4 regions of the Streptomyces sp. NPDC031497 genome follow, and region 3 is predicted to be linked to each of the others. Evidence: riboswitches for the same ligand, from Rfam matches in the RefSeq annotation. Region 3 holds a riboswitch; each other region holds the start of a gene.
The links. A riboswitch is a leader RNA that binds a small molecule or an ion and turns the genes downstream of it on or off. The one in region 3 is predicted to bind S-adenosylmethionine.
Positions count from the first base shown of each region.

Region 1: another riboswitch for S-adenosylmethionine. It lies ahead of ACZ5K7_RS41360 (aminotransferase class V-fold PLP-dependent enzyme); the one in region 3 lies ahead of thrC (threonine synthase).
Region 2: another riboswitch for S-adenosylmethionine. It lies ahead of ACZ5K7_RS11805 (amino acid ABC transporter permease); the one in region 3 lies ahead of thrC (threonine synthase).
Region 4: another riboswitch for S-adenosylmethionine. It lies ahead of ACZ5K7_RS27395 (ABC transporter substrate-binding protein); the one in region 3 lies ahead of thrC (threonine synthase).

Region 1 is NZ_JBVIKO010000031.1:81,630-86,514, reverse strand. It holds gene ACZ5K7_RS41365 (outer membrane protein assembly factor BamB family protein) at 1-722, opposite strand, end outside; gene ACZ5K7_RS41360 (aminotransferase class V-fold PLP-dependent enzyme) at 788-2,164, opposite strand; SAM riboswitch class IV at 2,325-2,441, opposite strand; gene trpD (anthranilate phosphoribosyltransferase) at 2,721-3,785, opposite strand; gene qcrB (cytochrome bc1 complex cytochrome b subunit) at 3,918-4,885, opposite strand, start outside.
Region 2 is NZ_JBVIKO010000005.1:94,882-99,766, reverse strand. It holds gene ACZ5K7_RS11820 (RlpA-like double-psi beta-barrel domain-containing protein) at 1-215, opposite strand, end outside; gene ACZ5K7_RS11815 (putative leader peptide) at 376-522, shown strand; gene ACZ5K7_RS11810 (glutathione S-transferase C-terminal domain-containing protein) at 653-1,525, shown strand; SAM riboswitch class IV at 1,603-1,726, shown strand; gene ACZ5K7_RS11805 (amino acid ABC transporter permease) at 2,118-3,098, shown strand; gene ACZ5K7_RS11800 (amino acid ABC transporter ATP-binding protein) at 3,095-3,877, shown strand; gene ACZ5K7_RS11795 (ABC transporter substrate-binding protein) at 3,962-4,885, shown strand, end outside.
Region 3 is NZ_JBVIKO010000004.1:410,381-415,265, forward strand. It holds gene groL (chaperonin GroEL) at 1-195, opposite strand, end outside; gene ACZ5K7_RS10500 (cold-shock protein) at 554-760, opposite strand; gene ACZ5K7_RS10505 (MoaD/ThiS family protein) at 1,221-1,496, opposite strand; gene thrC (threonine synthase) at 1,543-2,829, opposite strand; SAM riboswitch class I at 2,848-3,010, opposite strand; gene ACZ5K7_RS10515 (glucosyl-3-phosphoglycerate synthase) at 3,168-4,112, shown strand; gene ACZ5K7_RS10520 (alpha,alpha-trehalose-phosphate synthase (UDP-forming)) at 4,195-4,885, shown strand, end outside.
Region 4 is NZ_JBVIKO010000014.1:139,687-144,571, forward strand. It holds gene ACZ5K7_RS27385 (ABC transporter permease) at 1-138, opposite strand, end outside; gene ACZ5K7_RS27390 (ABC transporter permease) at 142-1,224, opposite strand; gene ACZ5K7_RS27395 (ABC transporter substrate-binding protein) at 1,221-2,870, opposite strand; SAM riboswitch class IV at 3,129-3,237, opposite strand; gene ACZ5K7_RS27400 (hypothetical protein) at 3,659-3,904, shown strand; gene ACZ5K7_RS27405 (MBL fold metallo-hydrolase) at 4,015-4,885, shown strand, end outside.

The sequences.
Region 1 (4,885 bases), on a different contig from region 3:
TGGTTTTTCGGTACGGCGGACAGGTCGACGTCCCCGGTCAGGATCCGCAGCAGGACGACCGAGTCCTGCCCCTCGCCGAAGGGTTCCCGTCCGCCCGCCGCGTACGCGAGGACCGCGCCCAGCGAGAAGACGTCACTGGCCGGTCCCACGTGGGCGCCGTTGCGGATCTGCTCGGGCGAGACATAGCCGACCGACCCGACGATCACCCCGGTCCGGGTCAGTGCCGTCCCTTCCAGGGCCCGGACGATCCCGAAGTCGATGACCCGGGGGCCGTCCGGCGCCAGCAGGATGTTGGAGGGCTTGAGGTCACGGTGCACCAGCCCCTTGGCGTGGATCGCGGCCAGCGCCTCGCCCAGCGCGGCCGCCAGCAGCCGTACCGCGTCGCCGGTCAGGGGGCCGCCTTCGAAGATCGCGTCCCGCAGGTTCGGCCCGTCCACGTACTCGGTGGCCATCCACGGCCGTACGGCCTCGGTGTCCGCGTCCACGACGCGGGCGGTGTAGGTCCCCGCGCCGCCGACGGTCTGCGCGGCCCGCACCTCGTGCCGGAAACGGGCCCGGAAGGTGCGGTCCTCCGCGTGTTCGGCGCGCACCACCTTCACGGCGAGCCGGAGACCACCGCGCGCCTCGGCGAGATACACCTCGCCCATACCGCCGGATCCGAGTCTGCCCCGGACCTCGTAGGGACCGATGGTCCGAGGATCCGTCTCGCGCAGCTCCTGCACCCCGTGCTCCCCCTGCCCTCCGTACAGCTGAGGGAAGCGTATACGCGCGGCTGGACGTCAGTCCGTCAGACGGCCGGTACGCAACGGCCGTCCTCCGTACGGTAGTTCCATTTCGCGCCATCCCGGACGAGCTCCTTGACGGCATTCACGAACCGCTCCACGTGCTCGTCCGGCGTCCCCGCGCCGAAGCTCACCCGGATCGCGTTCAGGGACTTCTCGCCCGGTGCCGCCTCCGGCGCCCCGCACTCGCCCTGGGTCTGCGGGTCGGAGCCCAGCAGGGTCCTGACCAGCGGGTGGGCGCAGAAGAGGCCGTCGCGGACGCCGATGCCGTACTCGGCGGAGAGGGCCGCGGCGAAGTGGGAGCTGTTCCAGCCGTCCACCACGAAGCTGATCACTCCGACGCGGGGGGCGTCGTCGCCGAAGAGGGAGAGGACACGGACCTCGGGAACCTCGGCCAGCCCCGCCCGCACCTTCTCGATCAGGTGCCGCTCGCGGGCGACCAGCGTGTCGAAGCCCGCCTCGGTCAGCGCCTTGCAGGCGGCGGCGATCGAGTAGGCGCCGATCACGTTCGGGGAGCCCGCCTCGTGGCGCGCGGCGCTCTCGTGCCACTCCACGGCCACTCCCCCGTCCTCACGCCGGGTGACCTTGCGGCTGGCGCCGCCGCCCGCGAGGTACGGCTCGGCCGCCCGGAGCCAGTCGGCGCGGCCGGCCAGGACGCCGGAGCCGAAGGGGGCGTACAGCTTGTGGCCGGAGAAGGCGACCCAGTCGACGTCCAGCTCGCGGACGCTCACCGGGTGGTGCGGGGCCAGCTGGGCCGCGTCCAGGACGATCCGGGCGCCGTGCGCGTGCGCGGCCGCGGCCAGCTCGCGGACCGGCCACAGCTCGCCGGTGACGTTCGAGGCGCCGGTGACACAGACCAGGGCCGGGCCGTAGCCCCCTTCAATGGACACGGTGCGGTCGGCGAGGGCCTGCTCCAGGGTCTCGACGGCCTGGCGCGGGGTGCGCGGGGCGTCGAGGTAGGTGACCCGGGCGTCCTGCCAGGGCAGCAGGGAGGCGTGGTGCTCGGTCTCGAAGACGAAGACCTGGCAGTCGGCGGGGAGCGCGCGGGCCAGGAGGTTCAGGGAGTCCGTGGTCGAGCGGGTGAAGACCAGCTGGTCGTCGGGGCGGCAGTCGAGGAACTCGGCGACGGTCTTCCGGGCGTTCTCGAAGAGGTCGGTCGACAGCTGGGAGAGGTAGCCGGCACCGCGGTGGACGCTGCCGTAGTAGGGCGCGTAGGCCGCCACGTCGTCCCAGACCCGCTGGAGCGCCGGGGCGCTGGCCGCGTAGTCGAGGGCGGCGTAGGTGACCTCGCCGCCGGTGACGAGCGGGACGGTGACATCCTGCCCTAGAACGGGCAGCGGGGCACAAACCGACTGGGCGGAGACAGCGGTGGAGACAGACATGGCGAACTCCTGTGAGGGGTAAGCGAAATCGCCGGGCCGGACGGTACGTCGACGGCACGGGAAAGGTGAAAGGGGTATGCGGAGGCGGGGCTCGACGCCCTATCGCATTCGCTTGCTCACAGAAGACTCCCTCGACGACCAGGACCCCTGGCGTGCGAGGGGTCCGCGCTTGCCGTAGACCTCTCTGCCTACGACCTGGTCTTCACCCGGGGCACCCCGCCACGGACGGAGGGTTGCCGGACAGTCGGCCGGGGCCTCATGACTGTCACTCATGACCTGAGAAGAAACGTAAGTGAAGTGATCGGCGACGCGCAACTCCTGTCCGGATGACGGGACACCGCCAGGGTCCGAAGCCGCTTCCGCACCGCCGGAAGACCGAATGCGGTCGCTCGCCGTTGCGGCGGAAAGGCGGAAAGGCGGAAAGGCGGAAGTACCCCGCTCACCTTCTTTTCCGCCGCAACGGCGATCAGCCACGACGGCGCAGCTGGGGGTCCCCCCACGCCCTTAAGGCAGTGGGGAGGTGCCGTACCGCGCCTCAGCGCGCCGACCGCGGCCCCTACCTGTTCGTCGCCGCCGCCCAGCGCTCCAGCACCCGCTTGGCCGCGCCCGAGTCGATCGACTCCGCCGCCTTGTCCATGCCGGCGCGGATCTGCTCGGCCAGCGTTCCGGTGCCCGGGTCCAGGGCCACCAGCGCCGCCGCCGAGTTCAGCAGGACCGCGTCGCGGACCGGGCCCGTCTCGCCGTCCAGGAGCCGACGGGCGACCTCCGCGTTGTACGACGGGTCGCCGCCGCGCAGCGCCTCTACCGGGACCAGCTCGATGCCGACGTCCCGCGGGTCGAAGGTCTCCTCGGTGATCTTGCCGTCGCGGACGATCCAGACGTGGGACGTGGCGGTGGTCGTCAGCTCGTCGAGGCCGTCGTCGCCGCGGAAGACCAGGGAGGAGTTGCCGCGTTCCGCGAAGACGCCCGCGACGACCGGCGCCATGCGCGGGTCCGCGACGCCGACCGCCTGGGCCCGCACCTGCGCGGGGTTGGTCAGCGGGCCGAGGATGTTGAACACCGTGCGGATACCCAGCTGGCCGCGGGCCGCGCCCGCATGGCGCAGCGCCGGGTGGAACTTGACGGCGAAGCAGAAGGTGATGCCGGCCTCCTCGGCGACCTCGGCGACCCGCCGCGGGGTCAGATCGAGGTTGACGCCGAGCTTCTCCAGCACGTCCGAGGCGCCGGACGCGGAGGACGCCGCCCGGTTGCCGTGCTTGACGACCTTCGCCCCGGTGCCGGCCACCACCAGCGCCGACATCGTCGAGATGTTCACCGTCTTGGCGCCGTCACCGCCGGTGCCGACGATGTCCACCGTGCGGCCCGGTACCTCGATGACGTTGGCGTGCGCGTACATCGTGCGGACCAGGCCGTTGATCTCGTCGACCGTCTCGCCCTTCGCCCGCAGGGCGACGACGAAACCGGCGATCTGGGCGTCGGTGGCCTGCCCGCGCATGATCTGGTCCATCGCCCAGGCCGTCGCGTCAGCGCTCTGGTCCTGGCCGTACAGCAGCGCGTTCAGCACCTCGGGCCAGGAACGGCCCGCCGCGATGTCGCCTCCAGCGGGGGTCACAGCGCTCATGAGGCCGCTCCTGATGGTCGTACCGGCGAAAAACAGTGTCAGGCCCACCCTATCCAGCTCCGGGCACGGCGAAGGGCCCCCGTCCGTACACCGGACGGGGGCCCTTCGGCCGTGGCGTGGCGACGCGGTCGATCAGTGGTGGCCGTGGCCGCTCGTGATCTCCTTGTACTCCTCGACGGTGGGCTTCGGGATCTGGTTGTCCTCGCCGTAGTAGGCGCTGCTCAGCTTGGCGCGGAGCTTCTCGGACCCCTTGATCTTGCGCTCGACACCGTTCTCGTCCACCGCCGCGCCGACCTGGGCCGGCTCGTACTGGTGGTGGGCCGTGAGGGTGTGCAGCTGCTCCTGGCTGAGCGGCTCGTGCACCTCGATGAACTCACCGTGCGGCAGCCGCTTGATGATGCCGGTCTCGCGGCCGTGCAGCACCTTCTCGCGGTCCCGGCGCTGCAGGCCGAGGCAGATCCGCTTGGTGACGATGAACGCGATCACCGGTCCGGCGAAGAAGAAGATCCGGACGAACCAGGTCACGTCGTTGATCGACAGATGGAAGTGGGTGGCGATGAGGTCGTTGCCACCACCGACCAGGCCGATCATGTACACGGTCACCCAGGCGACACCGAACCCGGTACGGGTCGGGGCGTTGCGCGGGCGGTCCAGGATGTGGTGCTCGCTCTTGTCGCCGGTGACCCAGGACTCGATGAACGGGTAGAGCGCGATCGCGCCCAGCACCAGACCGAACAGGACCAGCGGGATGAAGACGCCCAGGACCAGGGTGTGGCCCCAGAAGTTGATCTCCCAGCCCGGCATGTAACGGATCAGGCCCTCGGCGAAGCCCATGTACCAGTCGGGCTGGGCGCCGGTGGACACCTGGTCCGGACGGTAGGGGCCCATGGCCCAGATCGGGTTGATCTGGGTGGTCGCCGCGATGACCGCGATGACACCGAAGACCAGGAAGAAGAAGCCTCCGGCCTTGGCCATGTAGACCGGCAGCAGCGGCATGCCGACGACGTTCTTCTCGGACTTTCCGGGACCCGCGAACTGCGTGTGCTTGTGGTAGAAGACCAGGATCAGGTGGCCCACCACCAGGCCGAGCATGATGCCCG
Region 2 (4,885 bases), on a different contig from region 3:
CGCGGGCACACCGCGTCGGCGAGCGGCGACCGCACGGCCCGGCCGGCCTCGTCGACGTACTCCAGGGTGCTCTGCAGGTCCGGGTCGGCGATCGGGTCGGTGAAGAACACCGCCTGGAAGGCCGCCTCCCAGGCCTTGCCGCACCGCCCGCAGCTGAACGCGAAGGTCTCGGGCACGGCACCGGGCACGGGCCCGGGACCCGGGGGCTCGCTCATCGCATCCGGCTCCTGTCACTCGGCCCGCGTCTCCAGCGGACCGCGGCTCCCGCCCGGCGGCAACCCGGGGCCGGGTGTCCCAGGCGTGGACGCCCCCTTGACGGCACGCGGAGGCCGATCGACACTCCAGGTGGGAATCCTAGTGAAAAGGTAGGGAAAGATGGGTCGGCTGCGCACGGTCACCGGCAGACAGCGCCGAGGGAACCGTACGCCCGGCCCCGTCCCGCTGCTCACCTCCCGCCTGCACATCGACCTGCAGCGTGTGTGCAGCGCCATCAGCCGCAGCGCCATCAGCCGCACCGGCTGAGCCCCCGCTCCCGGCCGTACCAGCCGCACCGGCCGGGTGCCCGCCGTCGGCCGCACCCGCCGAACGCCCACCCGCCGACGAACGCTTCCGCCGCGCGTACGTCCGCGCGTCCGCACCCCCGGGGAGACGCATGTCCATCACTCCGCTCGCCGCCCTCCCGTCCGTCCGGACCACCCCCGCCTTCCGAGGGCGCATCGGCCGGGACGCGCGCAGCGGCCACTACGCCGTGCCGCGCCGCTACCGGCTCCACCTCGCCACCGCCTGTCCCGACGGCCTCCGCATCGCCGTCGGCCACAGCCTGCTGGCCCTCGACGACTGTTGTCCGGTCACCTATCTGCCCGCCGTCCCGGACTGTCCGGACGGCAGCCACACGGCGCTGCGCCCGCTGTACGAGGCGAGCGCCCACCACTACTCGGGACCGGCCCTCGCACCCGTGCTCAGCGACGACTGGTCCGGCCGCATCGTCTCCACCCACAGCCGGGACATCCTGCGCGACCTGGACCGCCACTTCGGCGACGGCGCCACCCGGCTGTACCCGTGCGGTGCCGAGGCCGAGATCGAGGCCGTCGAGCGGCTGTGCGCCGAGGGCATCGAGCAGGCCGCGCAGCGCGCCGGGCGCGTGGGCGGCGACCCGGAGGCGCTGGAGGTGCTGCTCGCCGCCCTGGACGAGCTGGAGTGCCGGCTGACCGGGGCGGAGTTCCTTGTCGGCGGGCAACTCACGGCGGCGGACGTCGAGTTGTGGGTGGCCCTGGTGCAACTCGACACCGTGCACCGCAACCACCTGGACGCCTCCGCCGTGCACCGCATCGCCGGCCATCCGGTGCTGTGGGCCTACGCCCGCCGGCTGGCCGCGCACCCGGCCTTCGGCGCCCACCTCGACCTCGACGGCATCGCCCGTCGCCACCACGGCCGTTGCCAGGGCCTGGAAGCCGCCGGTGCGGCCGTCCAGATCCTGGACTGGGCGGGCCACGCGGCGGACGCTCCCGGCGTTCCGCGCAGGTGAGAGCGGCCCGAACCGTTTCGCCAGTCGGACAGGCGTTGACATTCGTTCGGGCAACTGCGTTACTTACGGACCAGAACGGTCAAGAGCGTCAGCGTCAAGCCCTGGCTTGCTGACCGGCAACCCTCGCATCGCGGTGGGGTGCCCCAGGTGACGACCGGACCGATGACGTTTCGGCAAGCGACGATTCGGTAAGCGCGAGGCCCCCCGAGGGCCAGCACGACAGTGACAGGTGACGGACATGTACGCAGCCTCCAGGACGGCCGAGCGCCGCACCTCGGGCTGCGTACGCCCGTATCCGAGCCCGCTCGTCGCCGACCGTGCCGTCGATCTGCTCCGTGTCAACAGCGCCCTGTGTAGCGCGTGTACCGCACCGGGCTGTGCCCGCTGTCGGGTCTGACCAGGCTTTTCCGCCGGCTTCCCGCAGCTTCGCGCCTCAGCGTCCCCGTCGAAACACCGGTCGCCCGGTGTGCCGCCGTCCGCCCAGCCCCCCTGCCCCGCGCGCCCCCGTGCACCGTGCCGCCCGCCCGCATGCGGCCCGGTCGTACGGTCCCGGCCGTGGGGCCCGGGGTGTCCGACTCCGCCGGAGCCCGCCATGACCGAACCCCCAGGCACCGTGTCCCTCGCCGAGGCACCGCCACCAACTGACGATACGTCAAAACCCGTCAAAACCCAGCGGGTTCAGCCGTTGCGCCGCCCCGGCCGGTGGATCGCCACCGCCGTCGTCCTGGTGGTCGTCGCGCAGTTCGCACACGGACTGGCCACCAACCCCTTCTACCAGTGGGACCGGTTCCGCTACTGGTTCCTGCGGCCCACGATCCTCGACGGGCTCGTCATCACCCTCGAAGTCGCCGCGCTCAGCGCCGTGCTGGGCCTCCTCGGCGGCGTCGTACTGGCCGTCGCCCGGCTCTCCGGCAGCCCCGTGCTGCGCGCCGTCAGCTGGACCTACACCTGGCTGTTCCGCTCGATCCCGCTGATCGTCCTGCTGATCTTCCTCTACAACTTCTCGGCCCTGTACCAGACGTTGAGCCTGGGTGTGCCCTTCGGCCCGTCCTTCGTCAGCTTCGACGAGTCGAAACTCGCCACCGACATGGTGGTCGCCGTGGTCGGCCTCAGCCTCAACGAGGCGGCCTACGCGGCCGAGGTGGTGCGCGGCGGCATCCTCTCCGTCGACCAGGGCCAGCACGAGGCGGCCGCCGCACTCGGCCTGCCCAAGAGCTACCAGTTCACCCGGATCGTCTTCCCGCAGGCCCTGCGCTCCATCGTGCCGAACTACGTCAACCAGCTCATCGGGCTGATCAAGGGCACGTCCCTGGTGTTCTACGTCTCGCTGCTCGACCTCTTCGGCTCGGTGCAGTCCATGGGCAGCACCTACCCCGGCGACATCGTGCCGCTGCTGCTCGTGGCCACCGTCTGGTACCTGATCCTGACCAGCGCCGTCTCCGTCGTCCAGTTCTACGTCGAGCGGTACTTCGCCCGCGGCGCCACCCGCACGCTGCCGCCGACCCCCCTCCAGAAACTCCGCACCGGCCTCGGCGACCTGCGGGAACGGATACGCCGGGAGGCCGCCGCATGACCACCGCACCGGACCTCGCGCCCGCCGCCCTGGAGATCCACGACGTCCACAAGTCGTACGGCGCCCATCGCGTCCTCGACGGGGTCGACCTGACCGTCCGCCCCGGCGAGGTCACCGTCATCCTCGGCCCGTCCGGCTCCGGCAAGTCCACCCTGCTGAGGGTGATCAACCACCTGGAGAAGCCCGAGACCGGCTACGTCAGCGTCGGCGGCGAACTGGTCGGCGTGAAGCGCCACGGGGACCGGCTCAAGGAGCTGAGCGAACGCGCCATCCTGGCCCAGCGCAGCCGGATCGGCTTCGTCTTCCAGAACTTCAACCTGTTCCCGCACCTGACGGTCCTCGACAACGTCGCGGCCGCCCCCGTCGCCACCGGAAAGCTGACCAGGCCCGAGGCCCAGCAGCTGGCCAAGGAACTCCTCGAACGGGTCGGCCTCGGCGAGCGCGTCGGCGCCTACCCGCGGCAGCTGTCGGGCGGCCAGCAACAGCGCGTGGCCATCGCCCGCGCCCTGGCCCTGCGGCCCGGCATCATCCTCTTCGACGAACCGACCTCCGCGCTCGACCCCGAGCTGGTCGGCGAGGTCCTCGCCGTCATCAAGGACCTGGCCTCCGGCGGCACCACCCTCGTGATCGTCACCCACGAGATCGGCTTCGCCCGCGAGGTCGCCGACCGGATCGTCTTCATCGACGCCGGAAGGATCGTCGAACAGGGCCCGCCCGCCGAGATCCTCGACAACCCGCGGCACGAACGGACCCGGGACTTCCTCCGCAAGGTCCTCTGAACCACACCCCTTTCACTGGAACCACCCCCTCTTTCCCTTGAACCACCCCCCCTTTCACTTGTCACTGAGACACGAAGGACAGCCATGCCCACGCTCCTCTCCCGACGCAGCCTGATCCGCGGCCTCACCACGGCGACCGCCGTAGCGACCCTCGCCACCGGGCTCGCCGCCTGCGGGGGCGACAGCGACGCCGCGACCACGACCGACAGCGCCAAGAGCGGCGAGGTCGTCATCGGACAGGTCTCCAACGGCGCCGCCCAGCAGACCACCGTCAAGGTCTCCGAGGTCAAGTCCATCAGCGCCGAACTGCCCGCCTCCGTCCGCAAGAGCGGCAAGCTCGTCATCGGCGAGGGTGTCCTGCCCGCCGGATTCCCGCCGCTCGCCTACGTGGGCAGCGACCAGAAGACCCTCACCGGTTCCGAACCCGACCTCGCCCGGCTGGTCGCCGCGGTCTTCGGCCTCACGCCCGAGCTGAAGAGCTTCACCTGGGAGAACATGTTCGTCGGCATCGACAGCGGCAAGGTCGACGTGGCCCTCTCCAACATCACCGACACCGAGGAGCGCAAGAAGAAGTACGAGTTCGCGTCCTACCGGCAGGACAACCTCGCCTTCACGGTCCCGAAGAAGAGCACCTGGAACTTCGACGACAACTACGAGAACCTCGCCGGCAAGACCGTCTCCGTCAGCGCCGGCACCAACCAGGAGAAGATCCTCCTGGAGTGGAAGGCCAAGCTGGCCAAGGAGGGCAAGAAGGTCACGGTCAAGTACTACCAGGACAGCAACAGCGTCTACCTGGCCCTCAACAGCGGCAAGATCGACGCCTACCTCGGCCCCAACCCCGGCATCGCGTACCACAACAGGCAGACCGCGAACACACCCAACGCCACCCGCACCGCGGGTACCTACTCCGGCGCGGGCGCCAGCCTCCAGGGTCTGATCGCGGCCACCGCGAAGAAGGACAGCGGCCTTGCCAAGCCGCTCGCCGACGCCATCAACTACCTGATCAAG
Region 3 (4,885 bases):
GTACGGGTCCTCCAGCTCGATCTCCTTGGCGATGGACACACCATCGTTGGTGATCGTGGGGGCGCCCCACTTCTTCTCAAGGACGACGTTGCGGCCCTTGGGGCCGAGGGTGACCTTGACGGCGTCGGCGAGCTGGTTCATACCGCGCTCAAGGCCGCGCCGCGCCTCCTCGTCGAACGCGATGATCTTGGCCATGTGAAGTGGTCCCTCCAGGACTGGGGGTGAGTCTTCGGACCGCGCCCGCGCCCGCGACGGACGGCTCGCCGACCCGTGGGTTCCTTGCCCCACCCGGCCTGCGGGCCTCACCGACCCGGTCCATTTTTGTCACTCTCACCTTCAGAGTGCTAACGCCAATGATTAGCACTCGCCCATGCCGAGTGCAAGCGCCTCCGGGAGACTGGGCCGCGCGCAGGGCGGCGCACCGGGCCGCACCCGCGGGGTGCGCCGGCCCACTCGCCCCGGGCATGCCAAAGGGCTCGTAACCCATGACTCCCCATGGGATACGAGCCCTCCGACAAAGAAAGAAGAACGACGCTGTCAGTCGGCGCGTGCTTCAGCTGGTCGCGAGCCGGACCATGTCCGCCTGCGGCCCCTTCTGGCCCTGCGAGATCTCGAAATCGACCCGCTGACCTTCCTCCAGGGTGCGGTAGCCGTCCATCTGAATCGCACTGTAGTGGACGAAAACATCCGCACCACCGTCGACCGCGATGAAGCCGTACCCCTTCTCCGCGTTGAACCACTTGACGGTGCCCTGAGCCATGCCTAACTCCCCTATTACTGGCCCTTGCACAGATCCACACTTCGCGGATCCGGGTCAGACCTCACCCCCCACAGGTTTGGGGGCGTGCGCCGGAACGCGTCGACCGCGGCTGAATGTATCTGTCCAACTGCCGTCTGCAACAGGTCAATCGGACGAGAATTCTGGACGGGAAGGGTCCGGAATGTAGCAAGAATTCGGCCGAATTCAGGGCAAGTCGGGCCCCATAAAAGCCACAAAAGCCGCATATAACCCGCGCACTTTGGCTACTTCTTATCGGGTCAGCGGTATCGAATACGGGGCTCCCGACCTGGAGATCGGAACCGCGTTCCCCAACTGTACCGCGCTCAACCACACAGAATTGCCCCCTCCGCTTCTCTCGCGGAGGGGGCAATCGGGTGAACAGTCGGTGATCGGCGTTACCGAAGGTAATGTTCGGTCATTCGATCAGCCTGTCAGCAGGTCAACCGCCGGCGACGGCCGGGATGATGGAGACGCCGGCACCGTCCGGGGTGGCCGTCTCCAGGCCCTGCTCGAACCGCACATCGTCATCATTGACGTACACATTCACAAACCGGCGCAGCTTGCCCTCGTCGTCGAGAACGCGGGCGGCGATCCCGGTGTGCTTCTTCTCCAGATCGGAGATGACTTCGCCGAGGGTGCCTCCTTCGGCACTGACTTCGGCCTGACCACCGGTGTAGGTACGCAGGATGGTGGGGATGCGAACGGTGACGCTCACGTGTGAACCTCCGATCGGGACAACGCCCTGGTTTTTTACGGCTGGCTCAGGCGAGCCCGGCCTCGCGGAAAGACTCGAGATTCGGGCGAATAGTCGCCGTGAGCCCGGTCCCCGCCACGGCGTCCAGTGTCTTCAGTCCGTCACCCGTGTTGAGTACAACGACCGACTTCGCCGGATCGATCAGCCCATTCTCGATGAGCTTCCTGGTGACTCCGACCGTCACCCCGCCGGCGGTCTCCGCGAAGATTCCCTCGGTCCGCGCGAGCAGCTTGATCGCGTCGACGACCTGCTCGTCGGTCACGTCCTCCACCGCACCGCCGGTACGGCGCGCGATGTCCAGGACGTACGGCCCGTCGGCCGGGTTGCCGATGGCGAGGGACTTGGCGATGGTGTTCGGCTTCTGCGGCCGCACCACGTCGTGGCCCGCCTTGTAGGCCACCGACACCGGCGAGCACCCCTCGGCCTGCGCGCCGAAGATCTTGTACGGCCTGTCCTCGACGAGCCCGAGCTTGATCAGCTCCTGCAGCCCCTTGTCGATCTTCGTGAGCTGCGAGCCGGAGGCGATCGGGACGACCAGCTGGTCGGGGATCCGCCAGCCGAGCTGCTCGCAGATCTCGTACGCCAGGGTCTTGGAGCCCTCCGCGTAGTACGGCCGCAGGTTGACGTTGACGAAGCCCCAGCCCTCACCGGCCGAGTCACCGATCAGCTCGGAGCAGAAACGGTTCACGTCGTCGTAGTTGCCCTCGATGCCGACGAGCTCGCCGCCGTAGATCGCGGCCATGACGATCTTGCCCTGCTCCAGGTCGTGCGGGATGAACACGCAGGAGCGGAAGCCGGCCCGGGCGGCGGCGGCACCGACCGCGCCGGCCAGGTTGCCGGTGGAGGAGCAGGAGAGCGTGGTGTAGCCGAAGGCGCGCGCGGCCTCGACGGCCTGGGCGACGACCCGGTCCTTGAAGGAGTGCGTCGGGTTGCCGGAGTCGTCCTTGACGTACAGGCCGCCGGTGACGCCCAGCTCCTTCGCCAGGTTGTCGGCCTGGACGAGCTTGGTCCAGCCCGGGTTGATGTTCGGCTTGGTCGCCACGTCCGCGGGGACGGGCAGCAGCGGCGCGTAGCGCCAGATGTTCGCGGGACCCGCTTCGATCCGCTTCCGCAGCTCCTCGGTGTCGTAGGCCGAGAAGTCGTACGCGATTTCGAGCGGGCCGAAACACTCCTCGCAGGCGAACACCGGGCCGAGCGGCACGCGGTGGCCGCACTCGCGGCAGCTCAGGGCGGTGGCGGGACCAAGGTCGACGGTCGTGGAGTCGGTGGTGGTCGCAGCAGTCTGCACAGCCATGTGAGGCGAGGCCCTTTCTCCTCATCTTCCTCACGACGCATCTCGCCGTGAGACGGATTTGGCACCTTCCCTAGTCGGGAGCCTCGCGAGTGATCGACATTGATCAGCGATCCACGAGTAACCGACTGGAGGGTTGCCGGGGCTTCATCGGGCCGTATCCCTCTGCCCCTCTGGATGAGCGGTATGCAGTTGTCAACGCTCGGTGACCTCAGGACATGCGATGGTCATCGGCGTTGTTCAAGACTGTAACCGAAGGCCAGGACAGTTGAGATAGTCGTCCGAACCGCGAGATGGATCACACCTCGCAGTGTGACCGTGACAGTGAGGAGCCGCTGACTGTGCTGGAAGAAGTCGAGCGCTGGCTGGCCACCCGCTCCTGGTCCATGAACGACCGCCCGCTGCACCGGATACTCGCCGCCAAGCAGCGCACCGGTCAGTCCGTCTCCGTCGTGCTGCCCGCGCTCAACGAGGAGGAGACGGTCGGCGACATAGTCGCGATCATCCGTCACGACCTCATGCGGCAGGTGCCGCTCGTCGACGAGATCGTGGTCGTCGACTCCGGTTCCACCGACCGTACGGCGGCGGTGGCCGCGGCGGCCGGCGCCCGGGTCGTCCACCGCGACACGATCCTGCCGCGCATCCCCGCCGTCCCCGGCAAGGGCGAGGTCCTCTGGCGCTCCCTCCTGGTCACCACCGGCGACATCGTCTGCTTCATCGACGCCGACCTGCGTGACTTCTCCTCCGACTTCGTCACCGGGATCGTCGGCCCGCTGCTGACCGACCCGGACGTGGACCTGGTCAAGGCGATGTACGACCGCCCGCTCGCCGGCTCGGCCGGACAGGGCGGCCGGGTCACCGAACTGATGGCCCGCCCGCTGCTGAACATGCACTGGCCGCAGCTGGCCGGGTTCGTCCAGCCGCTCGGCGGCGAGTACGCGGCCCGCCGCTCGCTCCTCGAACAGCTCCCCTTCCCGGTCGGCTACGGCGTGGAGCTGGGCATGCTGGTCGACGCCCTGCACCTGGTGGGGCTCAACGCGTTGGCGCAGGTCGACGTGGGGGTCCGCAAACACCGCCACCAGGACGGCCAGGCCCTCGGCCGGATGTCCGCCGCGATCTACCGCACCGCCCAGCTGCGGCTGGCCCGCGGGCATCTGATCCGGCCCGCCCTGACCCAGTTCGAACGGGGCGAGGACGGCTTCGAGCCGCGCACCTACTCCGTGGACACCGAGGAACGACCGCCGATGGCGGAGATCGCCGAGTACGCCGAGCGCCGGGTGGCGTGACTTCTACGTACGGCCGTATACGGCGGCGCGTCGGGCACGGCCGTACGTTTGAGCGTTTCCGGGCCGGGCTAGGTTGTGGCGTATGGCTTTCACCGGCGGTGCTGAGGTGCTGGTCGCGTCCAACCGCGGCCCGGTTTCGTATGAAGTGGGCGAAGGCGGTGCGCTGCACGCCAAGCGGGGTGGCGGCGGGCTGGTCTCGGGGCTGTCGGCGATCGGGCCGGACGCGAACGCGGTGTGGGTGTGCGCGGCGCTGAGCGACGGAGACCGGGAGGCGGTACGGCGGGCCGAGGGCGGCCGGCTGCCGGCCGGGGACACCGGCGGGCAGCAGGTCCGGATGCTCGACATCGACCCGGACGTGTTCTCCGACGCGTACAACGGCATCGCGAACTCGGTGCTCTGGTTCGTCCACCACATGCTCTACCAGACCCCGCTGGAGCCGGTCTTCGACGCGGAGTTCCGGCGGCGGTGGGCGTCGTACCAGGCCTACAACCAGGCGTTCGCCGAGGCGCTGGCGCAGGAGGCGGGCGAGGGTGCGGTGGTCGTCATCCAGGACTACCACCTGGCGCTGGCCCCGCGGATGCTGCGGCGGCTGCGGCCGGATCTCCGTATCGGCCATTTCTCCCACACCCCGTGGGCCCCGCCGGACTACTTCCGGCTGCTCCCCGACGACATCGCGGCGGAGCTGCTCGGCGGGATCCTGGGCGCCGATCACGCGGCGTTCCTGACCCGGCGGTGGGCGGACGCGTTCGTGGCCTGCTGTCACGCGGTGCTGG
Region 4 (4,885 bases), on a different contig from region 3:
CGGGGCGAGCAGCGGTCCCAGCAAGGCGGTGAGCAGGAACAGGACCGTCAGGACCAGGCCGGTGAGCAGCATGGCCCGCTGCACTCCCGCGCCCGTGCGCAGCCGCAGCGGCAGCCGTCGTACCAGAACCAGCGACATGACTCAGTACCTCACTCGCGGGTCGATCAGCGCGGCCACGACGTCGACGAGGAAGTTCGTCACCGCCACCACGACGGCGAACAGGGCCACGATGCCCTGCACCGCCGGGAAGTCACGGACCGTCAGGTAGTGGGCGAGCTCGTAGCCGAGGCCCTTCCACTCGAAGGTCGTCTCGGTCAGCACGGCCCCGCCGAGCAGCCCGGCGACCTGGAGTCCCAGGACGGTGACGACGGGGATCAGCGCGGGCCGGATGGCATGCCGGGTGACCAGCCGCAGCGGGGCCACGCCCCGGGAGCGGGCGGCCTCGACGTACTCGGCGGAGAGCGTGCCGATCAGGTTCGTGCGCACCAGCCGGAGCAGCACGCCGGCCACGAGCAGGCCGAGCGCCAGCCCGGGCAGCACGGCGTGCCGGAGCACGTCCGCGATGGCCGTGCCGTCGCCGCTGCGCAGGGCGTCGATCAGGTACACGCCCGTCGTGCTCGTCTGGTCCTGGAGGAAGAGCTGGACGCCGGTGCTCGCCCGGCCCGACGCGGGCAGCCAGCCGAGCCGGATCGCGAAGACCAGCTTCAGCAGCAGGCCCACGAAGAACACGGGCGTGGCGTAGGTCAGGATTGCGAACAGGCGCAGGACGGCGTCGGGTGCCCGGTCGCGGTAGGAGGCCGCCACCATGCCCAGCGGGACGCCGATGACCAGGGCCACCAGGAGTGCGTAGCAGGCGAGTTCGACGGTCGCGGCCCCGTACGTGCCGAGGACGTGCGTCACCGGCTGGTTGTCGGTGACCGTACGGCCGAAGTCGCCGGTGGCCAGTGAGCGCAGGTAGTCCAGGTACTGGGTGAGCAACGGCCGGTCGTAGCCCGCCTGGTGGAGCTTGGCCTGGAGCTGGTCCGGGGTGAGGCGGTCGCCGAAGGCGGCGCTGATCGGGTCGCCGGTCAGCCGCATCAGGAAGAAGACCAGACTGACCAGGATCAGCACGGTGGGGATGATGAGGAGGAAGCGGACCGCCAGGTAGCGGGCGAACCCGTACCCGGCGGCGCCGTCGGCCGGAGTGGCGACGGCGCCGGGGGTCTCCTGCGTCGGAGTACTCACTTCTTCGAGAGTCCCGCCCAGCGGAACTGGTACGTCGCGTCCAGTTCGGCCGGGACACCGCTGATGTCGCTGCGGGTGACGATGGCGGTGGAGCCCTGCAGCAGCGGCAGCAGCGGCACCTGCGCGGCGGCCCTGTCCTGCGCCTGCTTCAGCAGCTCGGTCCGTTTCGCGGCGTCCGTCTCGGTCTCCTCCTTCTTGATCAGCGCGCGTACGGCGGGATCTTCGTAGCCGTTGGCGACCCAGCTGTTGGCCGAGTAGAAGGGCGAGAGGTAGTTGTCGGCGTCGAGGTAGTCGGCGTACCAGCCAAGCTGGTAGAGCGGGTAGAGGTGCTTGACGCGGTCCTTGCCGTACTGGGTCCACTCGGTGGACTGCAGGTTCACCTTGAACAGGCCGGTGGCCTCCAGCTGGGTCTTGATCAGCGCGTACTCGTCGGCCGACGACGAGCCGTAGTGGTCGCTGTTGTACTGGAGGTTGAGCGTCACCGGGGTGGTGATCTTCGCCGCCTTCAGCCGGGCCGCCGCCGCGGCCTTGTCGGGACCGCCCCGCTGGTCGCCGTAGAGCGACTTGAAGGCGGGGCTGGCGCCGGTCAGGCCGTCCGGGACGGAGCTGTAGAGCGGCTGGTAGGTGTTCTTGTAGACCTGCTGGGCGAGTTGGGACCGGTCGACGGAGTCCGCGACCGCCTGCCGGACGGCAAGGGCCTTCTTCGCGTCGGCGTTCTTCGTCCTGGTGCCGTAGGGCTGGGTGGCGAGGTCGAAGACGATGTAGCGGATGCCGTTGCCGGAGCCGGTGTGGACCTTGACGCCCTTCTCCTTGCCGAGGTCGTCCAGGTCGGCGGTGGTGAGCGTGCGGTAGACGGCGTCGATGGTGCCCTGCTGGACGTCGAGCTTCAGATTGCCGGCGTCCGTGTAGTACTTCAGCTGGACGTCCTTGGTCCTGGGCGTGCCCAGTCGGCCCTTGTACTCCGCGTTGGCGGTGAAGGACACCAGCGAGTTCTTGTCGTAGCTCCTGATGCCGTACGGCCCGTTCCACGGCTTGGCCGTGACGATCGACATGTCGTCGAGGATCCTGTCCGCGGGGAACACCTGCTCGTCCACGACGTAGCCGGCGGCCGTGGACAGCACCTGCGGGAACAGCGTGTCGTCGGCCGACTTGAGGGTGAAGACGACCGTGGCCGGGTCCGGGGCGGCGACCGAGGCGAGGTTGTACAGCAGTGACGACGGGCCGTTCTCGTCGGCGATCTTCAGGTCCCGGTCGAAGCTGAACCTGACGTCCGAGGAGGTGAGTTCGTGGCCGTTGGCGAACTTCAGGCCCTTCTTGAGCGTGACCGTGTACTCCTTGGGTCCGGTCAGCCTGATCCCGGTGGCGAGGTCCGGGGAGACGTCCGCGGAGCCGTTCTTCTGACTGAGCAGGGTCGCGTAGACCTCGCTCTCGATCGTGCCGGAGCCCGCGTCCCACGAGCCCGCCGGGTCGAGGCTGGTGACCTGGTCGGTGGTACCGACGGTGATCGCCGAGCCGGAACTCGCGGTGCTGCCGTCCTTGCTGCTGGTGCAGCCGGTCAGGGCGACCAGGAACGCGGTGCCGAGGCAGAGCGCGCCGAGGCCGGAGCGCAGGGGTCTGTTCGGCGTGGCGCCGCTGTGAAGTGCCATCAGGAGTCTCTACTTCCGCATCAGGGGTGCGTCAGACGGCCATGGCACAGGGGTGTGCCATGGCGTGCGAGGTCATGTGAGAGAAAGCGCGAGAGGGGCTACACCGGCGGACGGCAGCACTGCCGGCCGGCGGAGGGCGGGATCAGCCCTGACACAGACAGCTGGACACCAGCAGCAGGTCGACATGGAGCCGGGAGCACAGCATCACGGCTCTCGCCATGCCGTCCTCCTGGGTTCCGGGCCGCCTCGGGGCCGATGTGAGCGCACTTGCAGAAAGAAGAGTTCCGCCGAGCCGTCACCTGGGGCACCCCACTGCGTCGAGGGTTGCCGTCCGGCCAGCCAGGGCTTGACACCGGAACTCGTGGCTCGCGCTCACCGTAGATCGGCAGTTCTTACGGCGTCAAGACGGTCTGGGCACGTGGAGACCGGGCCGAACGGCGAGGCAGGTGCGGGAGTCCGGGGGTACCGCGCATCGACGGAGGGTCGGTCCTGTCGCGTGGCGGTGTGCGGCGGGGCGGCCGCCGAGTACGCGTGGGACGTGGTGGGTTGAGGGCGGATCCGGGCGGGAGCGGGAGCTGAGGCGCTGACGGCCACTCACCAGACCTGGCTCAGGAGATCACCGGAATCCGGTGAGGACCTCTCACCTGTGCCACGGCGAACCTGGGCGCGCGGCACGGCATGTGCGGTGCGGCCCCACTGTCCGACCGAAGCCGGAAGGAGACCGTCATGGCTACGCCGAGGCACGTGAACAGCCCGCGACTTCGGCAACGTTCGGCCGCCCGGGAGAGGTGGTCGCCACGCCACCCGGGGACCTGCGGCTCATGCTGGACGTCAACCTCGGCATCGCGCCGTGGCCGAGCCAGGCGGTGGCGCCGCAGCTCCTGGACACGGCCGGGGACCGGGCGCGGTGTTCCCCCCCGGAGGCGTCGGCCCGCGCTGTCCGGCCGGAGGCGATCGCGCACGTCATCGCCTTTCTCGTCGGCGACCTCGCGGTGCGCACCAGCGGCGCGATCGTGCCTGCCTGCGGCGCCTGATCCGATCACCCACGGCTCGGCCCCACTTGCACGGCGGACCCCGTCCGGACCTGCCGGACCCGGTACGCCGTCCACCCCGTGTACGTCACCACTGCCCGAAGGGAAGCACCATGTCATCGACGGACCGCCGCTCGTTCCTCGCCCGCAGCGCGGCGCTGGCCACCGTACCCACCGTCGCGGCACTGGCCGACGGCGCACTCGCCGGCCCGGCATCGGCCGCCACGCTGCCCGACTACGCGCCGATCCCGCCGTCCGCGCTCGGTCCCGCCGTCAACGCGCAGGGCTACTACGTCGGCCGGATCGAGAAGAACCTGTACTGGGTCACCGACGGCACCTACCAGGCGGCGTTCCTGACGACCCGTGAGGGTGTCGTGCTGTTCGACGCACCCCCCTCCATCGGGCACAACCTCCAGCGGGCCATCGACGAGATCGCCTCCGCCAACGGCGTCTCCAACCGAGTGACCCACCTCGTCTACTCCCACCACCACGCCGACCACCTCGGCGCCTCGTCGCTGTTCGGCCGGCACGTGGTACGGATCGGCCACGCCGAGACCAAGAAGTTCCTGGCCGGCTACAACGACCCGGCCCGGCCGGTTCCCGACGTCACCTTCGACAAGCGCCACACGCTGCACGTCGGCGGGGAGCGCATCGAGCTGGCCTGGCACGGCACCAACCACACCTCCGACAACGTCTACATCCACCTGCCCCACCACAACACCCTCATGCTCGTCGACGTCCTCCTGCCCGGCTGGGTCCCCTTCGACAGCTTCAACCTCAACGAGGACGTCCCCGGCTCCATCGCCGCCCCCGCCAAGGCCATGAGCTACCCGTGGAAGCACTTCATCGGCGGCCACATCGGCAGGCTGGGCACCCGCCAGGACATGGTCGTGTACCAGCAGTACGTGGACGACATCATCGACAACGTCAAGAAGGCGCTCGCGGCGGTGGACCCCACCCCGTACTTCCCCAAGTACGGGGACA